DNA from 2 places in the Rothia kristinae genome. Region 2 is predicted to be linked to the other one. Evidence: predicted binding sites of a transcription regulator. Region 2 holds the regulator's gene; the other holds the start of a gene.

Region 1 (14,067 bases), 500 kb from region 2:
CGGGCACCTGCCCGGTGCCCCGAACCGGAATAGGGGCCACAGCGAGCGTCCGCGCTGGACTAGGCTGGCCGGGAATCGGGAGAAGGAGGCGCCGGTGCGCATCGAGCGGGTCGAGGCCGCGGCCCCGGGTGCCGCGGACTACGCGCGGACCCTGGAGCTGCTGCGCGCCGTCGGGCGCGGGGAGCACCCGGAGGTGCTGCGCCTGTCCCGTCCGGCGCCGGTGGTGGCCTTCGGGCGTCGGGATGAGCTGAACCCCGGCTTCGCCCGGGCGGCATCGTCCGCCGCGGCTCACGGCTTCGAACCGTGGGTGCGCAAGGTCGGCGGGCGGGCTGCGGCCTATCACCGGGACTGCCTGATCGTGGACCACCTGTGCCCTGACGCCGATGCCACCGGCGGCAACCAGCGCCGCTACCGCGAGTTCGGGGCGCTGTGGGCGCGGGCCCTGGCCGACCTGGGGGTCGACGCCGGGGTGGGGGAGCTGCCGGGCGAATACTGTCCCGGGGAGTTCAGCGTCCACGGCGCGGCCGGTGGCATCGGACCGACGAAGCTGGTGGGCACCGCGCAGCGGGTGGTGGCCGGCGCCTGGTGGTTCTCCGCCGCCGTCGTCGTGGACCGGCGGGAGCCGCTGGCCGCCGTGCTCACCGAGGTCTATGCGGCCCTGGGTCTCGAGCTGGATCCCGGCACCGTGGGAGCGGTCCGGCAGCTGATCCCCGAGGCGAGGATCGAAGACGTCGAGGATGCCGTGCTGGAACGCTACGCCGCGTGGGAGCGGGCTGCCCGGGGCGGGCTCGGGTGAGCGGGCGCGGTCGGCCTCATCGCCCGGATGGCGTGTGAGCTCGAAGTGCACACGGCGGATGGCATCGGGTCGGAGGTCTAAGGTGGAGGCCGAAGATCGGGATCGCGATGAGCAGGGTGAGCGTGATGAAGCCGGCCACCGTGCCGGCCGCCGACACGACGATCGCGGTGGCGCCCTGCCACTTGGCCTTCCGTCTCTGACACACGCCGATGATGCCCAGGAGTAGGCGATCGGCAGCAGGATCACGCCGAACAGCCCCAGCAGGGGGACACGGAGGAAGATCAGCTCGGTGCCGAGGATCGAGCAGACCAGCGCGATGATGCCGACGACGTTGGATCCGGTCCTTCCCGGCGGGAACGGGGGAGTCCCGTCGGGGACCTGCGGGTGGCCGCCCGGGAGGGGTAGGCCCGCGGGACCGGATTGCCAGCTCGGGTGGGGACCGTGGGGTGTCTCGGAGACGGGGCATCTCCCGCGGGGCGAGACGGGATGAGGGTGCACAGGACATTACCGGGTTCTCCCACGGTATGGGAGAGGCGACGTCGGCGTGGCATCGCGAGCCCGCGGAACACGGCGTGGAGGGGTCTTCGTCGCGTGGGAGCGGAAGAAGGACCATGTTGCGCGGCAGGGAAAATCCGGATGGACGCAAAGAGCCCCGGCATCGCTGGGATGTCGGGGCCCGAGGCGGATCGCGAGGGCGATCAGGAAACGAAGGTCACCTCATGGGTGTCCAAGCTGTCCGGATCGATGATCGACAGGTCGAAGCTGATGTCCGACGGATCGGCCACCTGGTAGACGACGTCGAAGGTCAGATCCTTGCCGGGCTGGATCTTCCCAGAAGGAATCTCGATGTTCTGCGCGGAATCGAAGACGGAGTCAGCCTGCTTTCCACCCGACTGGACCGTGGAGCTGATGCCCATGGCATCGATGGCCTTGTCGGTGCCGTTGTGCACGGTGATGGTGAACTTCCGAGCCTGTCCATCGCCCTGGACGGAAGCGCTTTCCGAGGGGGTGAACTCCTGCGGTTCGCCCACGGTGGCCTTGAGACCATCATCCCACTGGACGGTCTGGCCGAACTTGCCCGTCTCCTCGGCGGCGGAACCCGCCGCGGCGGAGGAGGACGCTGAAGTGGACGGCGAGGTATCACTATCCTGCACGGCGTCGTTGACGGCGTTGGCGATGACGAGGAAGAACACGAGCAAGCCGATCAGCGTCCCGACCACCGACACGATGATCGCGGTGATCCCTTGCCACTTGACCTTGCCCTTCAGGCACACGGCGACGATGCCCATGATGAAGCCCACCGGAAGCAGAATCCATCCCAGGGCCAAGATCCCGGGGATGCAGGCCAGGATGGTCCCGAGGATCGCGCAGATCATGGCGATGATGCCGACGACGTTGCGCGCCTTGCTCTGGGGCGCAACCTGGGGAGCGCCGTAGGGGGCCTGCGGGTAGCCGGCCTGCTGCTGGCCACTCTGGTGGGTGGGGGCGGGGTAGCCCTCGGGGGTGGGCTCCTGGCTCGGGTGGGAGCCGTGGGGGTTCTCGGACACGGGGGATCTCCTGTTGGTGCGAGATGGATGGGAACCCGAAGAACCTTACAGGTTTTTCCCAGGGTGTGGGGGAGGCGACGTCGGCGTGGCATGATGGCCGTCGGACGAGGGGAGACGCCGAGGACTGGGAGAGGGGGACCGGCGATGTGCGGACGCTACGTGATCGCCCGGGCGGCGGGGGACCTGCTGGCCGGGGTGGAGCTGGAGGAGAGCTGCGCGGACTACAACGTCGCTCCCACGCACACGGTGCCCATCATCGTGGACCACGCCCAGGAGGACGGCACCCGGCGACGCGCCATCCACCCGGCCCGCTGGGGCCTGCTGCCCCGGTGGGCGAAGGACGAGACCTTCTCCTCCCGCACCTTCAACGCCCGCAGCGAGACCGCCGCGACCAAGCCCGCCTTCCGCCACGCCGCCGCCGCCCAGCACTGCGCGATCCCCGCCAACGGCTACTACGAGTGGCTGCGCACCGAGGTCCCCGGCCGCAAGACCCCCGAGAAGACCCCGTACTACGTGCACCCTTCCGCCGAGGAGCAGAGCATCTACTTCGCCGGCCTCTACGACTGGTGGCGCATCCCCAGCGGCCCCGACGAAGGACAGTGGCTGCTCTCGGCGACCATCCTCACCATGGACTCGCCCTCTGCCGAGGAGGCCGATGCCCGGGACTCCGAGACCCTGCGCCAGCTCTCCCGGCTGCACGACCGCCTGCCGATCCCCCTGGAGACCACCGGGGACCCGCAGGACGGGCTGAGCACCTGGCTGCGCACCGCCGCCGAGGGCGCCGAGGCCGCCCAGCGGGCCATCGACGCGGTGCGGGAACGAGCCTACGATGTCGCCGCCGCATGGCGCCTGCGCGAGGTGGGACCGGCCGTGGGCAGCCCCCGGAACAACGGGCCCGAGCTGCTGGAACCGGCGGGGCAGCGGCGGCTGCTCTGAGCAGTCACGGCAGACACAGCAGACCCGTCAGACGCGCGCGGGCCGAGCGCACCTCGGTGCGATCGGGCCCGCGCGGCGGCGTCCCGTGGGAGCCTAGAGCTCATCCTCCTCGGGGAACCACCGGCGGAAGTCCAGGGTCAGGTACAGGGCCAGCGCCGCGGCGTTGTCCTCGCTGATCCGCAGGGCCACGTGCTCGAACCCCTCCTCCTTCAGCTCTGTGATGGCCACGCGCAGCAGCTGCTCGGCGAAGCCCTCCCGGCGCCGGGAGGACTCCGTGAACAGCTCGAAGATATACGGCGAATCCGGCAGGTCATCGCCCACCCGGGACTCCAGCACCAGGGCGGCGGCGATGATCCGGCCCGCATCATCCACCACCACGGGGGAGGCCTTCGGCAGCACCGCGCCGTACTCGCCGTCGAACATGTGGTGCAGGATCTCCAGAGCGTGGGCCTGGGAAGTCACCGAACCGTCATCGTAGGCCGTGAAGAACAGCCGGGCCAGGCCGTCGGCGTCCTGGCGGGCCACCGGACGGGTGCTGACCGTGACCGGGCGGGTGGACGTCCACGTGTCCCCGATCAGCGTGATCTTTCCGCTCATGGGTTGCTCCTTCCGGGAGAGGGTGCCTCGGGTCCCGCGCCGAGGATCGGGCGGGACCGGGGTGGGCGCCCGGGAACCTGCACGTCAGTGTACCCGGCGCCACATGGGGACCGGGCAGATGACCGTCTGCGTCCGCTCAGGGCCGCGTTCAGGGCCGCCCCGGACCTCACGCGGGCGACACCGGATTGCCCGGCAGGGCCCCGGCGCGGGCCAGCAGCTCGCCCAGCCCGTGCAGCACCTCCCGGGAGTCGTTGCCCAGGGCGTCGTGGTGCAGCGTCGGGGAGGTCCACAGGTCCAGCGACCCCACCGACGCCGCGGTCTGTCGGGCCGCGTCGAAGTCCACGTACACGTCGTGCTCATACGCGCTGGCCGCCACCGGCACCTCGTTGCCCCGCAGAACCCGCAGGTCGTAGAGCCGCCCCCAGTCCTGCTTGGCCGCCAGCAGCTCCGCGACCTCCCGCAGCGGGCGCAGCGCCGGATCCAGGCGGAAGTGCCACGGCTGGATCATCTCCCCGGTGAACAGCAGCGGCCGGGCCCCCGGGGAGAACTCCGGCAGCTCCTCCCGCACCCGCTGCGCCGCCCACGCCGTCGCCGTGCCCGGGCCATCCGCGTAGATGGCCTCGTGCATCAGGGCGTACAGCGGGTGCCCCGCGAAGCCGACGACGCCGGCCGCCTCCGCCAGGAAGCCCTCCGCAAGGCCATCCGGGCCCTCGGCGAAGGCCGACTCCAGCAGGTAGTGCAGCCGGTGCACCCGCCCGGTGCCGCCCAGCAGCATCCCGACGCTCTGGAACCGCTCCGGGCTCAGCGGAGACCCATCCGGCAGCAGCGCCTCCCGCCCCGCCAGCAGATCCGCGATCCGCCCGGCCCGCTCGGCATCCTCCGGGTACCAGGAGAGGAACTCCCGGCTGCGCTCGGCCATCCGCCGATACGTCGCCCGGTAGACCTCCTCGGGGCCGCGGTGGATCGGGGCCAGGCCCGCGGTCATCCAGCAGTGCAGCAGGGACTCCGGGGCGAAGGACAGGTAGGTCAGGGTCAGAAAGCCGCCGAAGCTCTGCCCCAGGCTCGCCCACCGGGTCTCCGGCTCCCCGGCCAGCAGCGTCGCGCGCACCGCCTCCGCATCGGCCACGATGTCCGGAGCGCGGAAATGCTCCAGGTACGCCGCCTGCGCCGCGGCGTCGCCCTCCCGGGCCAGGGACCCCGCGCTGAGCGGGGTGGACAGGCCGGTGCCGCGCTGATCCAGCAGCACCACCCGGTAGTGCGGGGCGAGCAGCCCCAGCCACCCGGAATCCGACGCCGGGCGCGGGGAGGCCATGCCCGGCCCACCCTGCAGGTACACCAGGTACGGCCGACGCCGCACCGGCACCGGCGCCTCCGGATCAGCACTCGTGGCCACCCGGGCGAAGACCTCGATCTCCCGGTCCGCCACCGCCTCCGGCACCGCCGGATCCTCCGGGTGGGTCCAAGCCCGGGCGTGGGCCAGCGGCACCCGGAACCGATGCTCGCTCAGCCGCAGGCTCCCGACCTCGTGCACGGGACCGGCCCGGTGGGGCACGGGTGCCGCACCGGGCACCGGCAGGACCCGGCTCATCGCCGTGCCCCCAAGGTGCCATCGAGAGGCGACTCCCCATCCAGCAGGTCCTCCGCGGCCTCCAGCGGTCCGGCCTCGGCGAAGGGACCGACGTGCCCGATGCGCAGCACCGGGGCGCCCGCCTCATCCGAGGCCGCCAGATCCACCACCGCCGTGATCCCGTGGTCGTAGGCCTCCTCCGGATCCGCGAAGGCCTGCCGCACCCGCCAGATCCCGGGCTGCGAGTCATCGATCATCAGGTGCTGCGGGGAGCGCGCCTGGGCATCGGTGAACAGGTCGTCGTAGGTCTCGAAGTACTCGTCCATCGCATCCGCCCACCCGTCGGCATCCCACCCGGAGTCCCCGTCCAGGGAGCCCAGGGTGCGCTCGCGCTCGTCGGCGAACAGCTCCACTCGCCGGAACAGGGCGTTGCGCACCATGACGCGGAAGGCCCGCGGGTTGTCCGTGACCTTCGGGGCGGATTCGGCCACCAGCTCCTCCAGGGATTCCGGCGCGGGTGCCGCGTCCTGCCCGGCGCTCATTCGCTCCCACTCGTCGATCAGGGAGTTGTCCGTCTGCCGGATCAGCTCGCCCAGCCACGCGATGAGATCCTCCAGCTGCTCGGTCAGCGCCGCCGGGGGCACCGTCTGGCGCAGGGCCCGGTAGGCGTCCGAGAGGTAGCGCAGCAGGATGCCCTCCGAGCGGGACAGCTCGTAGAACTGCACGTACTGGCCGAAGGACATGGCCCGCTCGTACATGTCCCGCACCACCGACTTCGGGGACAGCTCGAACTCCGCGATCCACGGCGCCCCGGAGCGGTAGGTCTCGAAGGCCTGCTCCAGCAGCTCGGCCAGGGGCTGCGGGTAGGTGATCCGGTCCGCGGCGTTCATCCGCTCCGTGTACTCCATGCCCTCGGCCTTCATCGCGGCGATGGCCTCCCCGCGGGCCTTGCGCTCCTGGCCGATGAGCACCTGCCGCGGGTCATCCAGGGTCGCCTCGATCACGGAGACGGCGTCCAGCGCGTAGTCCGGCGACTCCCGATCCAGCAGCTCCAGGGCCGCCAGGGCGAAGGGGGACAGCGGCTGGTTCAGCGCGAAGTCCTCCTGCAGCTGCACGGTCAGCGCCACCGGGCGGCCCTCCTCATCCGGGCGATCCAGGCGGCGCAGGACGCCGGCAGCCAGCAGCTCCCGGTAGATGCCCAGGGCCCGGCGGATCATCTCCCGCTGCCGGGCCGGGGTCTCGTGGTTCTCCCGCAACAGCCGGCCGGCCGCGGCGAAGGGGTCCCCGGGCCGGTGCAGCAGGTTCAGCAGCATCGAGTGGGTCACCCCGAAGGAGCTGGTCAGCGGCTCAGGCTCGGCGGCCACCAGCTGCTCGAAGGTCTGGCGCGACCACGTCACGAAGCCCTGCGGGGGCTTCTTCCGCTTGCCCCGCAGGGACTGCTCGATCCGCTTCTCGTCCTCCCCGAAGCGGTTCCTGGCCTTCTCCAGCAGCTTCGCGTTCTCGATCTCGTGCTCCGGGGCCTGCACGACGACGGTCCCGGCCGTGTCATATCCGGCCCGCCCGGCCCGTCCGGCGATCTGGTGGAACTCCCGGGCCTTCAGCCGCCGGGTGCGGCGTCCGTCGAACTTGGACAGGGCCGTGATCAGCACCGTGCGGATCGGCACGTTGATGCCGACGCCGAGGGTGTCCGTGCCGCAGATGACCTTCAGCAGCCCGCGCTGGGCCAGCTGCTCGACCAGCCGCCGGTACTTGGGCAGCATCCCGGCGTGGTGCACCCCGATGCCGTGGCGCACCAGCTTGTTCAGGGTCTTGCCGAAGCCCGCCGAGAACCGGAAGCCCGCGATCGCCTCGGAGACCGCCTGCTGCTCCTCCTTGGACAGCACCGCGATGCTCATCAGCGCCTGGGCCTGCTCCATGGCCTGGGCCTGGGAGAAGTGGACCACGTACACCGGGGCCCGGTCCGTGCGCACCAGCTCCTCGATGGCCTCGTGCACGGGCTGCTCCGAGTAGTAGTAGTGCAGCGGGATCGGCCGCTCCGAGGAGGTCACGTAGGCCGTCTCCCGGCCCGTCAGCTCGCTCAGCTCCCGCCGGAACCGGGTCACATCCCCCAGGGTCGCGGACATCAGCAGGAACTGCGCCTGCGGCAGCTCCAGCAGCGGCACCTGCCACGCCCAGCCCCGCTGGGGATCCGAGTAGAAGTGGAACTCGTCCATGACCACCTGGCACAGATCGGCCCCCGCGCCCTCGCGCAGCACCACGTTCGCCAGGATCTCCGCGGTGCAGCACACGATCGGCGCACCGGCGTTGATCGAGGAGTCCCCGGTGACCATCCCGACGTTCTGCGCGCCGAAGATCGCGCACAGGTCGAAGAACTTCTCCGAGACCAGCGCCTTGATCGGCGCCGTGTAGTAGGAGAGCTGCCCGCGGGCCAGGCCCGTGAAGTGCGCGGCCACCGCGACCGTGGACTTCCCGGAGCCGGTCGGGGTGGCCAGGATGACGTTGGCCCCGGAGGCCAGCTCCAGCACCGCCTCCTCCTGCGCCGGGTACAGCTGCATCCCCCGGGAGTCGATCCACCGGGAGAAGCCGTCGGCGATCTCCTCCGCGGTCAGCGGATTCGAGGCGAAATCTCCCCGGAAGTAGCGGCGGTCGTCATCGGCGAGGCGGGGGTCCAGGGCTTCGAGCAGTCTCATCGGGCCCGAGTCTACCGACCCGCCCGGGTCGGCCCCGCTTGCGCCCGCCCGACCCGACCCCGCCGCCTCGGCCGGGTTGGGTCCCGCCGCCACCATACTGGAGAGGGAACGCACCCACCCCCACGACGATGGGAGTCCCCATGAGCATGCCCTCCGACCTCGAGATCGCCCAGCAGGCCCAGCCCCGGCCCATCGAGGAGATCGCCGCGACCGCCGGCATCGAGCGCGACCGGCTGGAGCCCTACGGCCGCCACGTCGCCAAGCTCCTGCCCGCCGCCGACGCCGCCCCCGAACGGCGTCGCGGCCGCTACGTCCTGGTCACCGCCATCACTCCGACGCCGCTGGGGGAGGGCAAGACCGCCACCTCCGTCTCCCTGGCCCAGGGCATGGCGCGCACCGGCCGCTCCGCGATGCTCACCCTGCGCCAGCCCTCCCTGGGCCCGACCTTCGGGATCAAGGGCGGGGCCGCCGGCGGCGGGTACTCGCAGGTCATCCCCATGGACAAGCTCAACCTGCACCTGACCGGGGACTTCCACGCCGTCACCGCCGCGCACAACATGCTCGCGGCGCTGCTGGACAACCATCTGCACCACGGCAACGCCCTGGACATCGACGAGCGCAGCATCACGTGGCGGCGCGTCCTGGACATCAACGACCGCTCCCTGCGCCACGTCGTCATCGGCCTGGGGGAGCGCCAGGACGGGGTCACCCGCCAGAGCGGCTTCGACATCACCTCGGCCAGCGAGATCATGGTCATCCTCTCCCTGGCCACGGATCTGGCGGATCTGAAGGCCCGGCTGGCCCGCATCGTCGTGGCCTCCACCCGGGACGGCGCGCCCGTGACCGCCGAGGACCTGAAGGCCGACGGCGCGCTGGCGGCCCTGCTGGCCGACGCGATCCACCCGAACCTGATGCAGACCCTCGAAGGGGTCCCCGCCCTGATCCACACCGGGCCCTTCGGCAACATCGCCACCGGCAACTCCTCGATCCTCGCCGACTACGCCGCCCTGGAGCACGCCGACTACGTCATCACCGAGGCCGGATTCGGAGCGGACATGGGTGCCGAGCGCTTCGTCAACGTCAAGTGCCGGGTCTCCGGGCTGACCCCGGACGCCGCGGTCCTCGTGGTCACCGTCCGGGCGCTGAAGGCCCACTCCGGACGCCACCGGATCGTGCCCGGCAAGCCCCTGCCCGAGGAGCTGCTGGCCGAGAACCCCGAGGACGTGCGCGCCGGGGCCCTGAACCTGCTCAAGCACCTGGCGATCCTGCGCGGCTTCGGCATCAGCCCCGTCGTGGCGATCAACGCCTTCCCGACCGACCACCCCAGCGAGCACGCCGTCATCCGGGAGATCGCCGAGCGGGCCGGGGCGCGGGTGGCCGTGCACGAGGGCGTGGCCCGCGGTGGAGACGGCGCCACCGAGCTGGCCGACGCCGTGGCCGAGGCCTGCGAGCAGCCGCACGAGCTGGTGCCCACCTACGCCCCCGAGGATTCCCTGACGGACAAGCTCGACGCCGTGGCCCGGAAGGTCTACGGGGCCGACGGGCTGGAGATCGCCCCGGCGGCTGCCCGCCAGCTGGCCCGCTGCGAAGAGCAGGGCTACGGGGACCTGCCCGTGGTCATCGCCAAGACGCACCTGTCCCTGACCGCGGATCCCACCCGGAAGGGCGCCCCCACGGGATGGCGCCTGCCCGTGCGGGAGGTGCGCCTGGCCGCCGGGGCCGGCTACGTCTACGCAATCTGCGGGACCATGCGCACCATGCCGGGGCTGTCCGCCTCCCCGGCGGCCGAGCGCATCGGGCTCGACGCCGACGGCGCCGTGCACGGGCTGTTCTGAGCCGGTTCAGGCGCGACGACGCCCCGTCGACCGCTCGCACGAGGGCGGTCGACGGGGCGTCGCGGCGTCGTCGGGAGGGCGGGGGAGGGATCAGCGATCGGCCGAGACCACGCTCCCGGCTGCCGATCCGCGGCTCACCAGCCGCGCCGCTCCCACTCGTCCAGGTGCGGGCGCTCGGCTCCCAGAGTCGTGGACTCGCCGTGACCGGGCAGGATGAGGGTGTCGTCGTCGTAGACGTCGAAGATCTTGGTGCGCACATCGTGCAGCAGGGCGCGGAAGGCCTCGGGAGAGTCGGTCTTGCCCACCCCGCCGGGGAACAGGGAGTCGCCCGTGAAGATCACGGTGCGCCCGGCCGGGTCCTCGTAGGCCAGGGCGATCGAGCCGGGGGTGTGCCCGCGCAGCTCGATGACCTTGAGGGAGAAGCCCTCCAGATCCGCGGTGTCCCCGTCCTGGAAGGTGATGTCCATCGGCACGTCGATGTCCTGCTCGTCCCGCGCCCCGCAGGCGGTCAGGGCCTCCGAGCGGGAGCGGATCTCCGCCAGCGCCCGCACGTGATCCCAGTGCGAATGCGTGGTCACGATCAGCTGCACGTTGCCGCAGCAGGTGCAGGACCCGGAGACGTCCTCGCGCCCGGCGGCCACCAACCCGGAGATCCGCTCCGGCTCATCGGCCGCGTCGATCAGCAGCTGGGCCCCGGTGGAGCGGCAGGTCATCAGGTACACGTTGTTGTCCATCGAGGAGACGCTGATCCACCGGATCGTCACCTCGGACAGGTCGAGCTTCTCGGTCGCGAGTGCCATCATGCGCACGATTCTAGGGCCCCGCGGCCCCGCCCCCGCAACACGCGCGTGACGCACGCGCAACGCGACCGCCCCTCCGCACCCGTGGACCCGCGCCCGTGAGCCTCGGACACGCCGCGACCCCTGCCGGGCTCATGGGGCGCGGAAGGGGCGGGCCGGTGCGTTCGCCGGTGAGGGAAATCCGCCCGGCGGTCGTTCCGGACAGCTTCGCGAGCCGTAGAATAGATCTTCGAATGCCCGGCGACCGCGCCGCCCCCAACCCGGAAGGGAGCCCTCCCGCACCCATGAGCACCACCGCCGCCGCGCCCGCCGCGGGCGCCCAGGACCCCACCGAGATCATCGTCAAGGGGGCGCGGGAGAACAACCTGCGCACCGTGGACCTGCGGATCCCCCGCAACGCCATGGTGGTGTTCACCGGTCTGTCCGGCTCCGGCAAGTCCTCCCTGGCCTTCGACACCATCTTCGCCGAGGGCCAGCGCCGCTACGTCGAATCCCTGTCCGCCTACGCCCGGATGTTCCTCGGCCAGGTGGACAAGCCCGACGTCGACTTCATCGAGGGCCTGTCCCCGGCGGTGTCCATCGATCAGAAGTCCACCTCCAAGAACCCCCGCTCGACGGTCGGCACCATCACCGAGATCTACGATTACATGCGCCTGCTCTGGGCGCGCATCGGGCACCCCCACTGCCCGGTCTGCGGGGAGCCGATCGAGAAGCAGACCCCGCAGCAGATCGTGGACCAGCTGATGACCCGCCCGGAGCGGACCCGCCTGCAGGTCCTCGCCCCGGTGGTCCGCGCCCGCAAGGGCGAGTTCCAGGACCTGTTCTCCTCCCTGGCCCAGCAGGGCTACTCCCGGGCCGTGGTGGACGGGGAGCAGATCCGACTCACCGAGCCGCCGAGCCTGAAGAAGCAGTACAAGCACACCATCTCCGTGGTCGTGGACCGCATCGCCATCAAGGACTCCGCCCACCAGCGGCTCACGGACTCCATCGAGACCGCCCTGGGTCTGGCCGAGGGGCGAGTGACCATCGACTGGGTGGACGAGCCCGAGGACTCCGAGGCGCGCAGCCGCACCTACAGCGAGAACCTCGCCTGCCCCAACGGCCACGAGCTGGGCCAGACCGAGATCGAGCCGCGCTCCTTCTCCTTCAACAGCCCCTTCGGCGCCTGCCCCGAGTGCGACGGCATCGGCTCCCGGCTGGAGGTCGACGAGTCCCTGGTGGTCCCCGACCCGGAGAAGACCCTGGGGGAGGGGGCCATCGCCCCGTGGTCCCAGGGCAAGTCCACCACCGAGTACTGGCTACGTCTGCTCGGCGGGCTCGGCCGGGAGGTCGGCTTCGACCTGAACACCCCGTGGGAGGAGCTGCCGAAGAAGGCCCGCCGGGCGATCCTGCACGGCAAGGACTTCAAGGTGGAGGTCGCCTACCGCAACCGCTTCGGCCGCGAGCGGCGCTACACCTCCGGCTTCGAGGGCGTCTACGCGTACATCCAGCGCAAGCACGAGGAGACCGAGTCCGACTGGGCCAAGGACCGCTACGAGCAGTACATGCGCCAGACCCCGTGCCCGGCCTGCGGCGGCGCCCGGCTGAACCCGACGATGCTCGCGGTGCACGTGGGCGGGAAGTCCATCGCCGAGGTCACCGCGATGCCGATGACCGGGGCCCAGGAGTTCATGGCCGGGCTGCGCCTGGATGAGCGCGAGCGGCACATCGCCGAGCAGGTGCTCAAGGAGATCAATGCCCGGCTGCAGTTCCTGCTCGACGTCGGCCTGGACTACCTGACCCTGGACCGGGCGGCCGCGACCCTGTCCGGCGGGGAGGCCCAGCGCATCCGCCTGGCCACCCAGATCGGCTCCGGGCTGGTCGGGGTCCTCTACGTCCTGGACGAGCCCTCGATCGGCCTGCACCAGCGGGACAACCGGCGGCTGATCGAGACCCTGACCAAGCTGCGGGACATGGGCAACACCCTGATCGTCGTGGAGCACGATGAGGACACCATCCGGGAATCCGACTGGGTGGTCGACGTCGGACCCGGCGCGGGCGAGCACGGCGGGCGCATCGTGCACTCCGGGCCGTACCGGCAGCTGCTGGAGAACCGGGAGTCCCTGACCGGGGCCTACCTGTCCGGGCGCCGTCAGATCGCGGTGCCCGCGCGGCGGCGCCCGGTGGACCGCAAGCGGATGGTGAAGGTGGTCGGGGCGAAGGAGAACAACCTGCGCGACGTCACGGTGTCCTTCCCCCTGGGCGTGCTCACCGCCGTCACCGGGGTCTCCGGCTCGGGCAAGTCCACCCTGGTCAACGACATCCTCTACACCGCGCTGGCCAACCGGCTCAACGGCGCCAAGCAGGTTCCGGGTCGGCACCGGCGGGTGGAGGGCCTGGAGCACCTGGACAAGATCGTGCACGTGGATCAGAGCCCCATCGGCCGGATGCCCCGCTCCAACCCCGCCACCTACACGGGGGTCTTCGACCACATCCGGCGGCTGTTCGCCGAGACCAACGAGGCCAAGGTGCGCGGCTACCAGCCGGGGCGCTTCTCCTTCAACGTCAAGGGCGGGCGCTGCGAGGCCTGCGCCGGGGACGGGACGCTGAAGATCGAGATGAACTTCCTGCCCGACGTGTACGTGCCGTGCGAGGTCTGCCACGGGGCCCGGTACAACCGGGAGACCCTGGAGATCCGCTACAAGGGCAAGAACATCGCCGAGGTGCTGGACATGCCCGTGGAGGAGGCCGCCGAGTTCTTCTCCGCCTTCACCCCGATCGCCCGGCACCTGAACACCCTCGTCGACGTCGGGCTGGGCTACATCCGGCTGGGTCAGCCCGCCCCCACCCTCTCCGGGGGTGAGGCCCAGCGGGTCAAGCTCGCCTCCGAGCTGCAGAAGCGCTCCAACGGGCGGACCATCTACGTGCTGGATGAGCCGACCACGGGCCTGCACTTCGAGGACATCGCCAAGCTGCTCAAGGTCCTGCAGTCCCTCGTGGACAAGGGCAACACCGTCCTGACGATCGAACACAACCTGGACGTCATCAAATCCGCGGACTGGATCGTGGACATGGGTCCGGAGGGCGGCTCCGGCGGCGGGCAGGTCATCGCCCAGGGCACCCCGGAGCAGGTCGCCCAGGAGCCGGGCAGCCACACCGGGCGCTTCCTGGCGGAGATCCTCGGGGCCGACGACGACGGGCACGGCGCGTGAGCGGCGCTCCCGCCGGATCCGTCCCGGCGGTGCTGTTCGACCTGGACGGGACCCTGCTGGATCCGGCCGGGGCCATCACCGAGACCATCGCCGAGGCCATCCAGGCCC
Region 2 (14,067 bases):
GGGCCAAAGACGCCCTGGCGCTGCTGGACACGGCGATCGAGCGCACCGGCGGGCAGCGCCGCGACGGGCAGCGGATCATGGCAGCGCACGTGGCCCAGGCCCTGCAGACGGGGCGGCACCTGCTGGTGCAGGCCGGCACCGGTACCGGCAAGTCCCTGGCCTACCTGGTCCCGGCCATCCAGCACGCCCTGGGCGCGGACAAGCCCGTCGTCGTCGCGACCGCGACCCTGGCCCTGCAGGCGCAGATCGTCGGCCGGGACGTGCCCCGGCTGCTGGAGACCCTCGAGGATCGCCTCGAGGGCGAGGTGGAGGTCGCCCTGCTGAAGGGGCGCAGCAACTACGTGTGCCTGCACAAGCTGGAGGGCGGCTACCCGGAGGATGAGGACCCGGACGCGCTGTTCAACCTCAACAGCCAGGGGCAGGCCGCCAGTGGGCATCCCCGTCCCGCCCCGGACTCGCTGGCCGAGGAGGTGGTGCGCCTGCGCGCCTGGGCGGACTCCACGGACACCGGGGACCGGGATGACCTGCGCCCGGGCGTCTCGGACCGGGCCTGGCGGCAGGTCTCGGTCACGGCCTCGGAGTGCCTGGGGCGCCGCTGCCCCCTGGTGGAGGAGTGCTTCTCCGAGCGGGCCCGGCAGCGGGCGGGGGAGGCCGACGTCGTGATCACCAACCACGCGCTGCTGGCGATCAGCGCCTTCGAGGGGATCGGGGTGCTGCCCGAGCACGACGTCGTGGTGGTCGACGAGGCCCACGAGCTGGTGGACCGCGTGACCGGCGCGGTGACCGGCGCCCTGTCCCCGCTGATGGTCCGCTCCGCGGCCCGGGCGGTGCGCACGAACACCCAGGCGGCCTCGGAGCCGCTGAGCTCCGCGGCCGAGGCCCTGGAGCAGGCCTGCTCCGGCCGGCCCGCCGAGCTCATGCCGCAGGGGCTGGAGCCGGGGATCGCCCGGGCCATGGAGCAGGTGCGCGACGCCGCCCGGGCCGCGCTGTCCGACACCAAGGGCGACGCGAAGGACTCCGACGCCGGGCGCCAGACCGCCCGCGCCAAGCTCACCGAGGTCCTGGAGCTGGCCGAGCGGATGCTCAGCGCGGACGGGCGCTTCGAGGTCGTGTGGATCTCCCGGGCCGGCGGCTGGGAGCCGGGACGCGGCTACGTCAGCGCCGCGGACACGGACCCGGCCACGCTGCACGTGGCCCCGCTGTCCGTGGCCGGGCGGCTGCGCGAGGGGCTGTTCCAGGACCGCACGGTGGTGCTGACCTCGGCGACCCTGGCCATCGGCGACTCCTTCGATCAGGTCGCCGGCTCCCTCGGGCTGCAGGGGGAGAAGGCCCCGGCGTGGGAGGGGCTGGACGTCGGCTCGCCCTTCGACTACCCGAAGCAGGGGATGCTCTACGTGGCCCGGGACCTGCCCAAGCCGGGGCGCGGGGTCTCGGAGGAGCAGCTGGAGCGGATCCTGCAGCTGGTGGAGGCCTCCGGCGGCGGGGCGCTGGGATTGTTCTCCTCGCGTCGCGGCGCGCAGCAGGCCGCCGAGTACGTGCGCGAGCACTCCGACCTGCCGGTGCTGGTGCAGGGGGAGTCCTCGCTGCGCGGTCTCGTCGAGCGGTTCACGGCCGAGGAGGACACGTGCCTGTTCGGAACCATGAGCCTGTGGCAGGGCGTCGACGTGCCGGGGCCCTCCTGCCGCCTGGTGCTCATCGATCGGATCCCGTTCCCGCGCCCGGATGATCCGCTGGCCACCGCCCGGGCCCGGGCGGTGGGCCGGCGCGGGGGCAACGGCTTCATGGCGGTCTCCGCCTACCACGCGGCGATCCGGCTGGCCCAGGGGGCCGGGCGCCTGATCCGCTCCCGCGAGGACCGCGGGGTCGTGGCGGTGCTGGATTCCCGGCTGGCCACCGCCCGGTACGGCGGGTTCCTGCGGGCGGCCCTGCCGCCGCTGTGGACCACGGACCGCCTGCCCGTGGTCACGGGGGCGCTGCGGCGGCTGCACGCGGGCTGAGGCGAGGGCCTCAAAGCCCGGACTCAGACGGCGCGCAGCACCGAGACGACCTTGCCCATGATGCTGGCGTGATCGCCGAGGATCGGCTCGTACTGGCGGTTCTGCGGCAGCAGCCAGGTGTGCCCGTCGCGCTGTCGGAAGGTCTTCACGGTGGCCTCGTCATCGAGCAGGGCGGCGACGATGTCCCCGTTCTGGGCGGTGTTCTGCTGGCGCACCACGACCCAGTCGCCATCGCAGATCGCGGCCTCGACCATCGAATCCCCGCGCACCTCGAGCATGAACAGCTCGCCCTGGCCCACCAGCTGTCGGGGCAGGGAGATCGTGTCCTCCACGTGCTGCTCGGCCGTGATCGGCACACCGGCGGCGATGCGCCCCACCAGCGGCACGCTGATGTTCTGCCCCTGCTCCTCCTCGGCCTCCGGCGCGGCGGTGGGGAACAGCGGGACCACGTCGGCTGCGGCCTCGGCCGTCGGCTGCGCGCTCGGGGCGGGGTCCGACTGCTCCTCCTGCGCGGGGCCCTGCCCGGAGGGGCGGATGTCGGTGCGGCGGGGTTCGGCCAGCACCTCGATGGCCCGCGGCCGCTTCGGATCGCGGCGGATGTAGCCCAGGGCCTCGAGCCGGGAGAGCTGGTGGGTGACGCTGGAGAGGCTGGACAGCCCGACGACGTCGCCGATCTCGCGCATCGACGGCGGGTAGCCGTGCGCGCTGATCGAGGCGGAGATGGCCTCCAGGATGGTGCGCTGGCGCGCGGTGAGGGGCTTGCGGGCGGAGGCCTCGGCTCCGTGGGGGGCTGCTCCGTGCTCTCGGGCCACCGTCGGGTCCTTCCTGGAGGTGTTCGATCTGTCAGTCCGGGGGTGTGGACTGCTCCCATCAGCGTAGGCGAGACCGCGTGTCGGATCAAACACATGTTCTAGTCCCTCGACAGTCTTCGATCGCACTGGTAGAACAGATGTACGAACTCGAACACGTCTTCGAAGGCGATCGAGCGTCAATCACCGCTAGGAGGCCGCCATGAGCATCGCGCTCACCGCACCCCGCCCGTTCCGCATCGGGTTCCGCACCGGGCCGCGCCGGGGTGCCCATCCGGCAGGCGCACCCGCCTGCACCCGCCCCGCCTGCGCCCGTCCGGCCGCGCGCCGCACCCGGCTGCTGCGCCGCCGTCCGGAGCGCGCGGCCCGCCCGACGCTGCGGCTCACCCGGCGCGGACGCCTCCTGCTCATCGGCCTGCCGGTGCTGCTCGGGGCCGTCGCGGTGCTGGCCGGGGCCCTGCTGCTGGTGCTGAGCCCGCAGGCCCAGGCCGGCGACGCCGCGCCGAGCGGGGCGCAGACCCGCGTCGTGGTGGTCTCCGCCGGGGACACCCTCTGGAGCCTCGCACAGGAGGCGGATCCGGAGTCCGACCCGCGGGCCGCGGTGGAGCGGATCGTGGACCTGAACGACCTGCAGGACAGCGCCGTGCGGCCCGGCCAGCGCCTCGTGGTGCCGCAGCCGGAGACCGCCGCGCCGTGAGACCGCAGGGTTCCGGGTTCACGCGAACGGGGACTCCACTAGGATGGCACCGTGAGTGATGCAGCCAGCCCCGATGCGGAAGCCGCCGTCCTGGATACCCTGCCGCTGCGAGATGACCTGCGCGGCCAGAGGGCCTACGGCGCCCCGATGATCCAGGTGCCCTACGCCCTGAACGTCAACGAGAACACCCATCCGCTGCCCGAGGAGCTGATCCGGGCGATCGGCAGTGCGGCCGCCGAGGCCGCGGCCGGGCTGAACAGATACCCGGACCGGGACTTCCCGCAGCTGCGCCGCGAGCTGGCGGACTACCTCGGCCACGGCATCACCGAACGCCAGGTCTGGGCCGCCAACGGCTCCAACGAGATCCTCCAGCAGCTGCTGCAGGCCTTCGGCGGGCCCGGCCGCAACGTGCTGAGCTTCGCGCCCACCTACTCCATGTACCCGCTCCTGGCCTCCGGCACCAACACCGAGTACATCGCCGGGCGGCGGGCCGCGGACTTCACCCTCTCCCCGGAGGATGCCGCGCGCCAGATCCGCCAGCACCGGCCGACCGTCACGATCCTGTGCTCACCCAACAACCCCACCGGCACGGCACTCTCCCCGGAGACCATTTTGGCCGCCTACGAGGCCGTCGAGGAGCTGGGCGGGATGCTCGTGGTGGATGAGGCCTACGCGGAATTCGCCCGCGATCCGGACACCACCGCGCTGTCCCTGCTGCCCGGGAGGCCCCGCCTGGTCGTCAGCCGCACCATGAGCAAGGCCTTCGCCCTGGCGGGGGCCCGGGTCGGCTACTTCGCCGCGGATCCGGCCGTGGTCGAGGCCGTCATGCTGGTGCGCCTGCCCTACCACCTCTCCGCGGTGACCCAGGCCGTCGCCCTGACGGCGCTGCGCCACCGGGACCAGCTGCTGGGGCAGGTCGGACGCATCCGCGAACAGCGGGACCGGATCGTGACCCGTCTGGAGCAGCTGGGTCTGGAGCCGGCCGCCTCGGACTCCAACTTCGTCTTCTTCGGGGGCCTGTCCGATGCCCAGGGCCTGTGGGAGGACCTGCTGGGCGACGGCGTGCTGATCCGCGACGTCGGGATCCCCGGGCACCTGCGGGTCACCGCCGGCACCGAGGAGGAGACCACCGCCTTCCTGGACAGCCTGGAACGGCACCTGCCCGACCGCCGCTGAGACCACCCCCGCCCCGGGCGCCCGGGTCTCACGGGCCCCGCGGGGCGCGCCGACCCACCGCCGACACCGCTACGGAGCATCGAATGCAGACCCTTGACGCCCAGCCCGCCCGGGCGGGCGGCCGCACGGCCTCCCTGACCCGCGCCACCAGTGAGTCCACGGTCCGGCTCAACCTGAACCTGGACGGCACCGGCGTCTCCCGGATCAGCACCACCGTGCCCTTCTACGACCACATGCTCACCGCCCTGTCCAAGCACTCGCTGATCGACCTGGAGGTCGAGGCCAGCGGAGACACCGAGATCGACGTGCACCACACCGTCGAGGACACCGCGATCGTGCTGGGCGAGGCCCTGCGCGAGGCCCTGGGCGACAAGCGCGGCATCCGCCGCTTCGGCCAGGCCACCGTGCCCCTGGACGAGGCCCTGGCCCGGGCCGTCGTGGACATCTCGGGGCGGCCCTACCTGGTGCACGAGGGGGAGTCCGAGGCCTTCGCCCACCACCTGATCGGCGGGCACTTCACCGGCTCCATGGTCCGCCACGTGCTCGAGGCCATCGCCTACCACGCCGGGATCTGCCTGCACGTGGACCTGCTGCGCGGCCGGGACCCCCACCACATCGCCGAGGCCCAGTTCAAGGCCCTGGCGCGGGCCCTGCGCGAGGCCGTCGAGCCGGATCCCCGCGTCCCGGAGGCCATCCCCTCGACCAAGGGGGCGCTGTGAGCACCGCTGGATCGCAGCCCGTGAAGCCCACCGTCACCGTCCTGGACTACGGGGCCGGCAACGTCCGCTCGGCCGTGCGCGCCCTGGAGACCGCCGGGGCCGACGTCGTGCTCTCCCGGCGCCCGCAGGACGTGCTGGAGGCCGACGGCCTCGTGGTCCCCGGCGTCGGGGCCTTCGGCGCCGTCATGGACGGCCTGCGCGCCGTGGATGCCCCGCGGCTGATCGGACGCCGGGTGGCCGGCGGCCGGCCCGTGCTGGGCATCTGCGTGGGGCTGCAGGTCTTCTTCGAAGCCGGCACCGAGCACGGGGAGCACACCGAGGGACTGGGGGAGTGGCCCGGGACCGTGGAGAAGCTGCCCGGAGACGTGGTCCCGCACATGGGCTGGAACACCGTGCGCCCGCCGGAGGGCAGCCGGCTGTTCGCCGGGATCGAGCGGGAGCGGTTCTACTTCGTGCACTCCTACGCGGTGCAGCGCTGGGAGTTCACCCAGACCAGCCAGCACATCCGGCCCCCGCAGGTCACCTGGGCCGAGCAGGGGGTGCCGTTCATCGCCGCCGTGGAGAACGGGCCGCTGAGCACCACCCAGTTCCACCCGGAGAAGTCCGCGGACGCCGGGCTGCGGCTGCTGCGCAACTGGCTGGACACCCTGCTGCGCACCGGCCGGATGGCCCCGCGAGGCCCCGAGTCCGAGGAGGACTTCCCAGACCCCGCCCGGGCGCAGGAGACCGCGCCCGCCGTCGACGCCGAGGAGGGCGAGCGCGCATGAGTCCCCTGACCTCCGGTCTGCTGCTGATGATCTTCGGGGCCTTCCTCGTCGGCGGCGGCATCTCCTTCCGCCGGCAGAAGCTGCCGCTCATCGCCCAGGTCGTGCTGTGGATCCTGGGCGCGGCCTTCTTCGCCTACGGCCTCTACGTCGTCACCCTCGACTGAGCGCCGGGCGCGGCCATCCCGCCCGCGCCCGCGCGCACCATCCGCAACGAACAGGAGCACCATCCCGATGAGCACCCCCCGCCTGCAGCTGCTGCCCGCCGTGGACGTCGCCGGGGGTCAGGCCGTGCGCCTGGTCCAGGGCGAAGCCGGCACCGAGACCGGCTACGGCGACCCCGTCGAGGCGGCCCTGGCCTGGCAGGAGGCCGGTGCCGAATGGGTGCACCTGGTGGATCTGGACGCGGCCTTCGGGCGTGGGGAGAACACCGAGGTGCTGCGCCGGGTCGCCGAGCGGGTGCGGCTGAAGATCGAGCTGTCCGGAGGGATCCGGGATGATGCCTCGCTGCGCCGGGCCCTGAGCCTGGAGCCCGCCCGGATCAACCTCGGCACCGCCGCCCTGGAGGACCCGGAGTGGACGCGCCGGGTCATCGCAGAGCACGGGGAGCGCATCGCCGTCGGGCTGGACGTGCGCGGCACGACCCTGGCGGCCCGCGGCTGGACCGAGGAGGGCGGGGACCTGTGGGAGGTGTTGGACCGGCTCAACGCCGACGGCTGCGCCCGCTACGTCGTCACCGACGTGACGAAGGACGGCACGCTGCGCGGGCCCAACACCGAGCTGCTGGCCGAGGTCGCCCGGCGCACGGATCGGCCGGTCGTCGCCTCCGGCGGCATCTCGGGGCTTGCGGACCTGGAGGCGCTGCGGGCCATGGTCCCGCACGGGGTCGAGGGCACGATCGTCGGCAAGGCCCTGTACGCCGGGCGCTTCACCCTGGCCGAGGCCCTGGACGCGGCGGGGCGGCCCGAGGCATGAGCCCGCGGGAATTGCCGGCTCACATCCAGGCGCAGCTGCGCAGCGCCGGCCGGGAGACGGACACCGGCGGGCAGCCGTGGAAGGGCCGCAACCTGGGGGAGGGGACCTCCCACACCCACGCGTATCCGCAGGACGACGGCCTGACCCCCGCCCCCGTGGCCGAGGCCCTGGAGGCCTTCGCCCGGGCCGAGATCCCCGAGGAGTCGGTGCTGGAGGCGCTGCGCGGCACGCGCCTGTTCGCCCCGGTTCTCGCCGAGCTGTCCCAGGCCCACGTGACCGAGGACGGGCTGGTCTCGGACAAGGAGTCGGAGATGGCCCTGGTCTCCATCAGCGCCCCGGACGGGCGGCGGGCCCTGCCCGTGTTCACCAGCGTGGACGCGCTGACCTCCTGGCATCCGCAGGCCCGGCCGGTGGCCGCCGAGGCCCGGCGCACGGCGCTGGCCGCGGTGGAGGACGGCAACCAGCTGCTGGTCCTGAATCCGGGCACCGAACTGGTCTTCGTCCTGCGGCGTCCGGGGGTGTGGGCCCTGGCCAAGGGCGAGCCCTGGCTGCCGTCCTACTCGGATCCCGAGGTGCTGGCCGCCCTGCAGCGCGCGGCCGCGGGGATCCCGCAGGCCCGAGGCGCGCAGATGGCCCCCGGGGCCGGGGTGGCGGCCCGCGACGCCGAGGGTCGGTTGCTGCCCGGCGGCGGGCCCGGCCCGGAGCTCAGCGTCGAGCTGCTGCTGGTCCCCGGCCTGGACCGGGCGGGCCTGGACGCTGCGTCGGAGACCTTCCGGGCGGCCGTGGCCGCGGACCCGCTGCTCGCCGAGCGGATCGACTCCCTGGAGATCCGGGTGCGCCCGGTCGAGGACCGGGAGCCGCGCCCGGCGGGCTAGAAGACCGGGCCGGTCAGGTTCTCTCCGGGGCCCTTGCCCGGGGCGTCCGGGGCGAAGGAGGCCTCGCGGAAGGCCAGCTGCAGGGAGCGCAGGCCGTCGCGCAGGGGCCCGGCGTGCTGGGAGCCGATCTCCGGGGCCGCGGAGGTGACCAGCCCGGCCAGGGCGATGATGAGCTTGCGGGCCTCGTCCAGATCCTTCAGCTCCGCGGCGTCGGGCCCCTCGGCCAGGCCGCATTTCACGGCGGCCGCGCTCATCAGGTGCACCGCGGTGGTGGTGATGACCTCCACGGCGGGGACCTCGGCGATGTCGCGCATCTGCGCGTTCACGGCCTGGATCTGCTCGGCGCTGGGCTCCGGGGCGGCCTCGGGGGCCACGGCGGCATCCGTGCCGCCGGGGAAGCGGTGCACGCCGGGATCGGGCTGGGCGTCGGCGGGATCCTGCGCGGCAGAGGAGGGGCGGGGTGTCTCAGTCATGGCCCCCACTGTCGCACATCGGGGGCCGTCGCGCCGCCTCGGGGCGAGACCGGCGCAGGGCAGACAACGGGGCGGCCATGGTGTAGAGTGTCAGGAGTTTCCAAGCGGGGATCTCGATCTCCCACCCGCGTCGACCGCAGCGGTCGCCGGGTCAGCGCTCGTGCGCCATCATGCCGTCCGCATCCTGAGGATGCGCGTCGTGTGCGGGCACGGGTCTCGAAGCCCCCGCTGGAACCGTCCCGCGGGGGCTTCTTCGCATCCCGTCGGGGCGATCCGCGAACCGTGCGGGAACAGACCCGCAGAGCCGACAGGAGCACCACATTAGCGATCCACGCATCAATGACCGCATCCGCGTACCGGAAGTCCGACTGGTCGGCCCCAGCGGCGAGCAGGTCGGGATCGTCCGCGTAGAGGACGCACTGCGTCTGGCGCGGGAATCGGATCTTGATCTGGTCGAGGTGGCGCCGAACGCCCGTCCGCCGGTGTGCAAGCTGATGGACTTCGGCAAGTACAAGTACGAGGCCGCCGTCAAGGCCCGCGAGTCCCGCAAGAACCAGACCAACACGGTCCTGAAGGAAGTGCGGTTCCGGCTGAAGATCGACGACCACGACTACGAGACCAAGGTCGGGCACGCCAAGCGCTTCCTCACCGCGGGAGACAAGGTCAAGGCCATGATCCAGTTCCGCGGCCGCGAGCAGCAGCGCCCCGAGATGGGAGTGCGCCTGCTGGAGCGGCTGGCGATGGACCTGGCCGAGGTCGGCAGCGTCGAGTCCAATCCGCGCCAGGATGGGCGGAACATGGTCATGGTCATCGGCCCGCTGCGCAACAAGGCCGAGGCGCGCCGCGAGCAGCAGCGCCAGGCCAAGCAGCAGGGCGGCAGCCGCCGTCAGCGCGAGCGGGTGGACACCCGCACCGCGCAGCCGGTGTCCAACTCGGTGGCCGCGGCCATGCCGGAGCAGCTGCGCCAGCAGGCGCAGGGCGGCTCGGCATCGCAGGCCCAGGAGGCCCCGGCCCCGAAGCCGCAGGCCGAGTCGAAGCCCGCGTCGGCCCCGAAGCCGCAGGCGGCTCCCAAGCCCCAGGCGGCCGCGAAGCCCGCGTCGGCTCCGAAGCCGCAGGCCGCGCCGAAGCCCCAGGCGGCTCCCAAGCCGCGGGCGCCGAAGCCCGGCCCCCGGTCGTAGCCGCCCCGCCCGGGTCCGCCCCGGGTTGGATGACCCTGCGGACCGGGTCGAGAAGGCGCCTCGTCCTCGACGTCGCCCTCGCAGATCCGGCTTCCGCTGCCTGAGACAGGCACCGTCCCCTCGGGGCGGTGCACGCCCTCCCGGCCCCGCGTGCCCCACGCGGGATCCGGGATGAAACGTAAGGAGAACGGCCCCCATGCCGAAGCACAAGTCCCACTCCGGTGCCAAGAAGCGCTTCAAGCTCACCGGTTCCGGCAAGGTCAAGCGCCAGCAGGCCAACCGCCGCCACTACCTGGAGCACAAGTCCTCCCGGCTGACCCGCCGGCTGGCCTCGGACCAGATCGTCACCGGCGGTCAGGCCAAGGTCATCAAGAAGATGCTGGCCAAGTAGGGCTCAAGCCCACCGCACCCATCGACCTCCCGGTCCCCGCACGGGACCGGCCCCGAACACGCCGCGCCGCCCCCAGGTGAGGGCCGCGCCAGAGCAGAAGGAGTACGCACGTGGCACGTGTGAAGCGGGCAGTCAACGCCCACAAGAAGCGTCGGACCACCCTGGACCGCGCGTCCGGCTACCGGGGGCAGCGCTCCCGCCTGTACCGGAAGGCCAAGGAGCAGGTCACCCACTCGCTGGTCTACAGCTACGACCACCGGCGCAAGAAGAAGGGCGACTTCCGCCGCCTGTGGATCCAGCGCATCAACGCCGCCGCGCGCGCCGAGGGCCTGACCTACAACCGCTTCATCCAGGGCCTGAAGGCCGCCGAGGTGGAGGTCGACCGCCGCATGCTGGCCGAGCTGGCCGTCAACGAGCCGGCCGCCTTCAAGGCGCTGGTCGGCATCGCCAAGGAGAACCTCCCCGAGGACACCTCCGCTCCCAAGGCCGCCTGAGACCGGCTCTCCAGCACGACGCCGCCCGCCCCGCGATCCGCGGGGCGGGCGGCGTCGTGCGTGGGCGCAGGCTCCGGTACCGCGGATCCGCCGCGCGCGGGCCGACGCCGGACTCCGGGCGCGGGCGAGGCCCGGGTAGGGTGGCCGGGTGAGCGCATTCCAGATCCTCGACCGCGAGCGGACCCTGATCAACCCCACCGCGGACCGGGTCCGCGACGTCGCCGCCCTGGCCCGGGCCCGCCAGCGCGCCCGTCGCGGGCTGTTCCTCGTGGAGGGGCCGCAGGCGGTGCGCGAGGCCCTGGCCGCCCACGCGCGCGGCCCGCTGCTGGACGCCGTGTACGTCACCCCGGCCTGCCTCGAACAGGACCCCTCGCTGGGCGAGGCCATCGCGGCCGCGGCGGGCAGCCCGGCCCCGACCGCCCCCGGGGGCCCCGCGCGTCGGGTCTTCGCCCGGCTGGCGGCCCCGGAGGTGCTGGCCGCGATGGCCGAATCCCAGACGCCCCAGGGGGTCCTGGCCGTGGCTCACAGCGCCGCGGCGCTGAGCGGCCTGCCCGGTGCTCAGGACTGGCCGGACCTCGGGGCGGTCATGGTCCGGGTGCAGGATCCGGGCAACGCCGGGACCCTGATCCGCGCCGCCGACGCCGCGGGCGCCGGGTTCGCGGCCGCGACCGCGGGCTCGGTGGACCTGCTCAACCCCAAGGCCGTGCGCTCCACCGCGGGCTCCCTGTTCCACCTGCCCGTCGCGGCGCACCAGACGCTGCCCGACCTGGTCGAGGCGGCCCGGACCGCGGGCGCTCAGATCCTCGCCGCCGACGGGCACGCCGCCCTGGATCTGGATGAGCTGGCCGATGCCGCGGCCGCGCAGCGTCCCGGCGACGGCGCCGATCTGCGCCGGCCCACCGTGTGGCTGTTCGGCAACGAGGCCCAGGGCCTGTCGGAGGAGGAGAAGGGGCTGGCCGATGCCCGGGTCGCGGTCCCGCTGCACGGGCGGGCCGAATCCCTCAACGTGGGGATGGCCGCTACGGTGTGCCTGTACGCCTCCGCGCGCGCCCAGCGACGACGCACCCGCTGACCGTCCCGGCCCGTCCGGCTCCGCCCCCCGCCCGTCTCGCGTCGGCCCCGCCGAGTGCGGTCCCGACGGCCTCGTCCCCGCCCTCACCCGTCGCCTCGGCGGCGGGCGTCTCCCATCAACTTAGCCTCCCGATCTGCTCGGCGGGCCGATCCGAAAGGCCCTCCATGACCGAGAAGCAGCAGCAGGAGCCCCAGCAGAAGCAGCAGAGGAAGAGCTCCGGCGGGGCCGCGATCTTCGCGGCCCTGGCGGCCAACCTCGGCATCGCGGTGCTGAAGTTCGCCGCCTACCTACTGACCCGATCCTCATCGATGCTCGCCGAGTCCATCCACTCCGTGGCCGACACCGGCAACCAGTTCCTCCTCCTGCTGGGCGGGCGGGCGGCACGCAAGGCCCCCGACGCCGAGCACCCCTTCGGGCACGGGCAGAACCGCTACATCTACGCCTTCGTGGTCTCGATCGTCATGTTCTCCCTCGGCGGGCTGTTCTCCCTCTACGAGGCCTGGGAGAAGTGGGCCGAGCCGCACCCCATCGAGGACTGGGCGTGGGTGCCCGTCGTCGTGCTGGTCGGCTCGATCCTCATGGAGGGCCGCTCCCTGCTCACCGCCCTGCGCCAGGCGCGGGGGACCAAGGGGCAGCGCAGCTGGCTGGAGTACGTGCGCGGGGCCAAGGCCCCGGAGCTGCCGGTCGTGATGCTCGAGGACTCCGCGGCCGTGACCGGCCTGCTCTTCGCCCTGTTCGGCATCACCATGACGCTGATCACCGGAGACGGCCGCTGGGATGCCGCCGGATCCGGGGCGATCGGGGTGCTGCTGGTGGCCGTGGCGGTGTTCCTCGCGGTGGAGATGAAGTCCCTGCTGCTCGGGGAGTCCGCCAGCGCCTCCACCCTCGAGACGATCCGCCGGGCCGTGGACGCCGAGGAGCACATCGGGCTGATCCACCTCAAGACCATGCACCTGGCCCCCGAGCAGATCCTGGTGGCCGCCAAGATCTCCGTGGCCCGCCAGGAGACGGCCGCCCAGCTGGTGGCCGAGATCAACGCGACCGAGCGGCGCATCCGCGAGGCCGTCCCGGCCGCCCAGCTGATCTACCTGGAGCCGGACCTGTACCGGGAGGACTACGTCTCCGAGATCCCGCCGCAGCCCGAGCAGGACGAGGCCTGAGCCGGCGGGGGACCGCCCGATCCGCGCGCGGGCCCGGCCCCGCCCCGTGTCCCGCGATCCTCTAGACTGGGTCTGCCGCCCGCGCGGGAAGCAGCCCCGACGGGCCCGAGCGCGCCGCACGCCACGACGCGTCCCGGTGCGCCGTGGACCGCGACGTCGGCGGCAGCGCACGACCCGCGACCCAGGAGAAGACCCGTCCATGACTGAGAACCCGTCCTCGCCCGCGGGCGATGCCGCCGCGGCCCGCCAGGTGCTGGCCGACATCGGCGCCGCCTACGCGGCGGATCCGGAGAGCGCCCCGCAGCGCGTGCGGGAGGCCTTCGACGCCGAGCTGGCCGAGGCCCTGCGCGCCGTGCGCGAGCAGACCCCGGACTTCGAGACGCTGAAGGCCGTGCGGCTGCGCTACACCGGCGAGGGCTCCGGCACCGATCTGGTCAACCGGCAGATGCGCTCGCTGGAGCCGGGGCAGAAGAAGGAGATCGGGAAGCTGCTGGGCCAGACCCGCGGCCGCATCACCCAGGCCGTGGCCGCCCGCGAAGCGGAGCTCGAGGCCGAGCACGCCGAGCGGATCCTCGTGGAGGAGGCCGTGGACGTGACCGCCTCCTCCGGCCGACGCCGCATGGGCGCCCGCCACGCCGTGTCCCTGCTGCAGGAGCGGGTCGGCGACGTGTTCGTGGCGATGGGCTGGGAGGTCGAGGACGGCCCCGAGGTGGAATCCGAGTGGTTCAACTTCGACGCCCTGAACTTCCAGCCGGACCACCCGGCCCGGGAGCTGCAGGACACCTTCTTCCTGGAGCCGGCCTCCGCCCACCGGGTGCTGCGCACCCACACCTCCCCGGTGCAGATGCGGGCCATGCAGCGTCGCCAGCCGCCCCTGTACATCGTGTGCCCCGGGCGGGTCTACCGCACCGACGAGCTCGACGCGACCCACACCCCCGTCTTCCACCAGCTCGAAGGTCTGGCCGTGGACCGGGGCCTGACCATGGCGGATCTGAAGGGCACCCTGGAGCACTTCGCCCGCCGGATGTTCGGCGAGCAGGCGCGCATCCGCCTGCGCCCCAACTACTTCCCGTTCACCGAGCCCTCCGCCGAGATGGACGTGTGGCACCCGCAGGCCAAGGGCGGGCCCCGGTGGATCGAATGGGGCGGCTGCGGCATGGTGCACCCCAACGTGCTGCGCGCCGCCGGCATCGACCCGCAGACCCACTCCGGCTTCGCCTTCGGGATGGGCATCGAGCGGACCCTGATGTTCCGCAACGGGGTCCCGGACATGCACGACATGATCGA

Evidence for each region. The regulator LexA, encoded in region 2, represses DNA repair genes until DNA is damaged. The targets are predictions, from matches to a motif close to TCGAACANNTGTTCGA.
Region 1: uvrA (excinuclease ABC subunit UvrA) is a predicted target of LexA. The motif match lies at 10,986-11,001, and genes of this name have one in related genera.

The regions. Positions count from the first base shown of each region.
Region 1 covers NZ_CP065738.1:2,174,651-2,188,717, reverse strand. The annotation lists gene I6G21_RS09605 (lipoate--protein ligase family protein) at 95-796, shown strand; gene I6G21_RS09600 (tripartite tricarboxylate transporter TctB family protein) at 1,495-2,343, opposite strand; gene I6G21_RS09595 (SOS response-associated peptidase) at 2,488-3,279, shown strand; gene I6G21_RS09590 (GNAT family N-acetyltransferase) at 3,373-3,876, opposite strand; gene I6G21_RS09585 (alpha/beta fold hydrolase) at 4,043-5,464, opposite strand; gene I6G21_RS09580 (DEAD/DEAH box helicase) at 5,461-8,133, opposite strand; gene I6G21_RS09575 (formate--tetrahydrofolate ligase) at 8,274-9,968, shown strand; gene I6G21_RS09570 (MBL fold metallo-hydrolase) at 10,103-10,771, opposite strand; gene uvrA (excinuclease ABC subunit UvrA) at 11,053-13,959, shown strand; gene I6G21_RS09560 (HAD family hydrolase) at 13,956-14,067, shown strand, end outside.
Region 2 covers NZ_CP065738.1:1,675,417-1,689,483, forward strand. The annotation lists gene I6G21_RS07385 (ATP-dependent DNA helicase) at 1-1,997, shown strand, start outside; gene lexA (transcriptional repressor LexA) at 2,021-2,809, opposite strand; gene I6G21_RS07395 (LysM peptidoglycan-binding domain-containing protein) at 3,009-3,503, shown strand; gene I6G21_RS07400 (histidinol-phosphate transaminase) at 3,555-4,679, shown strand; gene hisB (imidazoleglycerol-phosphate dehydratase HisB) at 4,763-5,398, shown strand; gene hisH (imidazole glycerol phosphate synthase subunit HisH) at 5,395-6,165, shown strand; gene I6G21_RS07415 (hypothetical protein) at 6,162-6,329, shown strand; gene priA (bifunctional 1-(5-phosphoribosyl)-5-((5-phosphoribosylamino)methylideneamino)imidazole-4-carboxamide isomerase/phosphoribosylanthranilate isomerase PriA) at 6,397-7,137, shown strand; gene I6G21_RS07425 (SseB family protein) at 7,134-8,012, shown strand; gene I6G21_RS07430 (DUF1844 domain-containing protein) at 8,009-8,485, opposite strand; gene infC (translation initiation factor IF-3) at 8,833-9,663, shown strand; gene rpmI (50S ribosomal protein L35) at 9,860-10,054, shown strand; gene rplT (50S ribosomal protein L20) at 10,165-10,548, shown strand; gene I6G21_RS07450 (TrmH family RNA methyltransferase) at 10,697-11,620, shown strand; gene I6G21_RS07455 (cation diffusion facilitator family transporter) at 11,785-12,780, shown strand; gene pheS (phenylalanine--tRNA ligase subunit alpha) at 12,980-14,067, shown strand, end outside.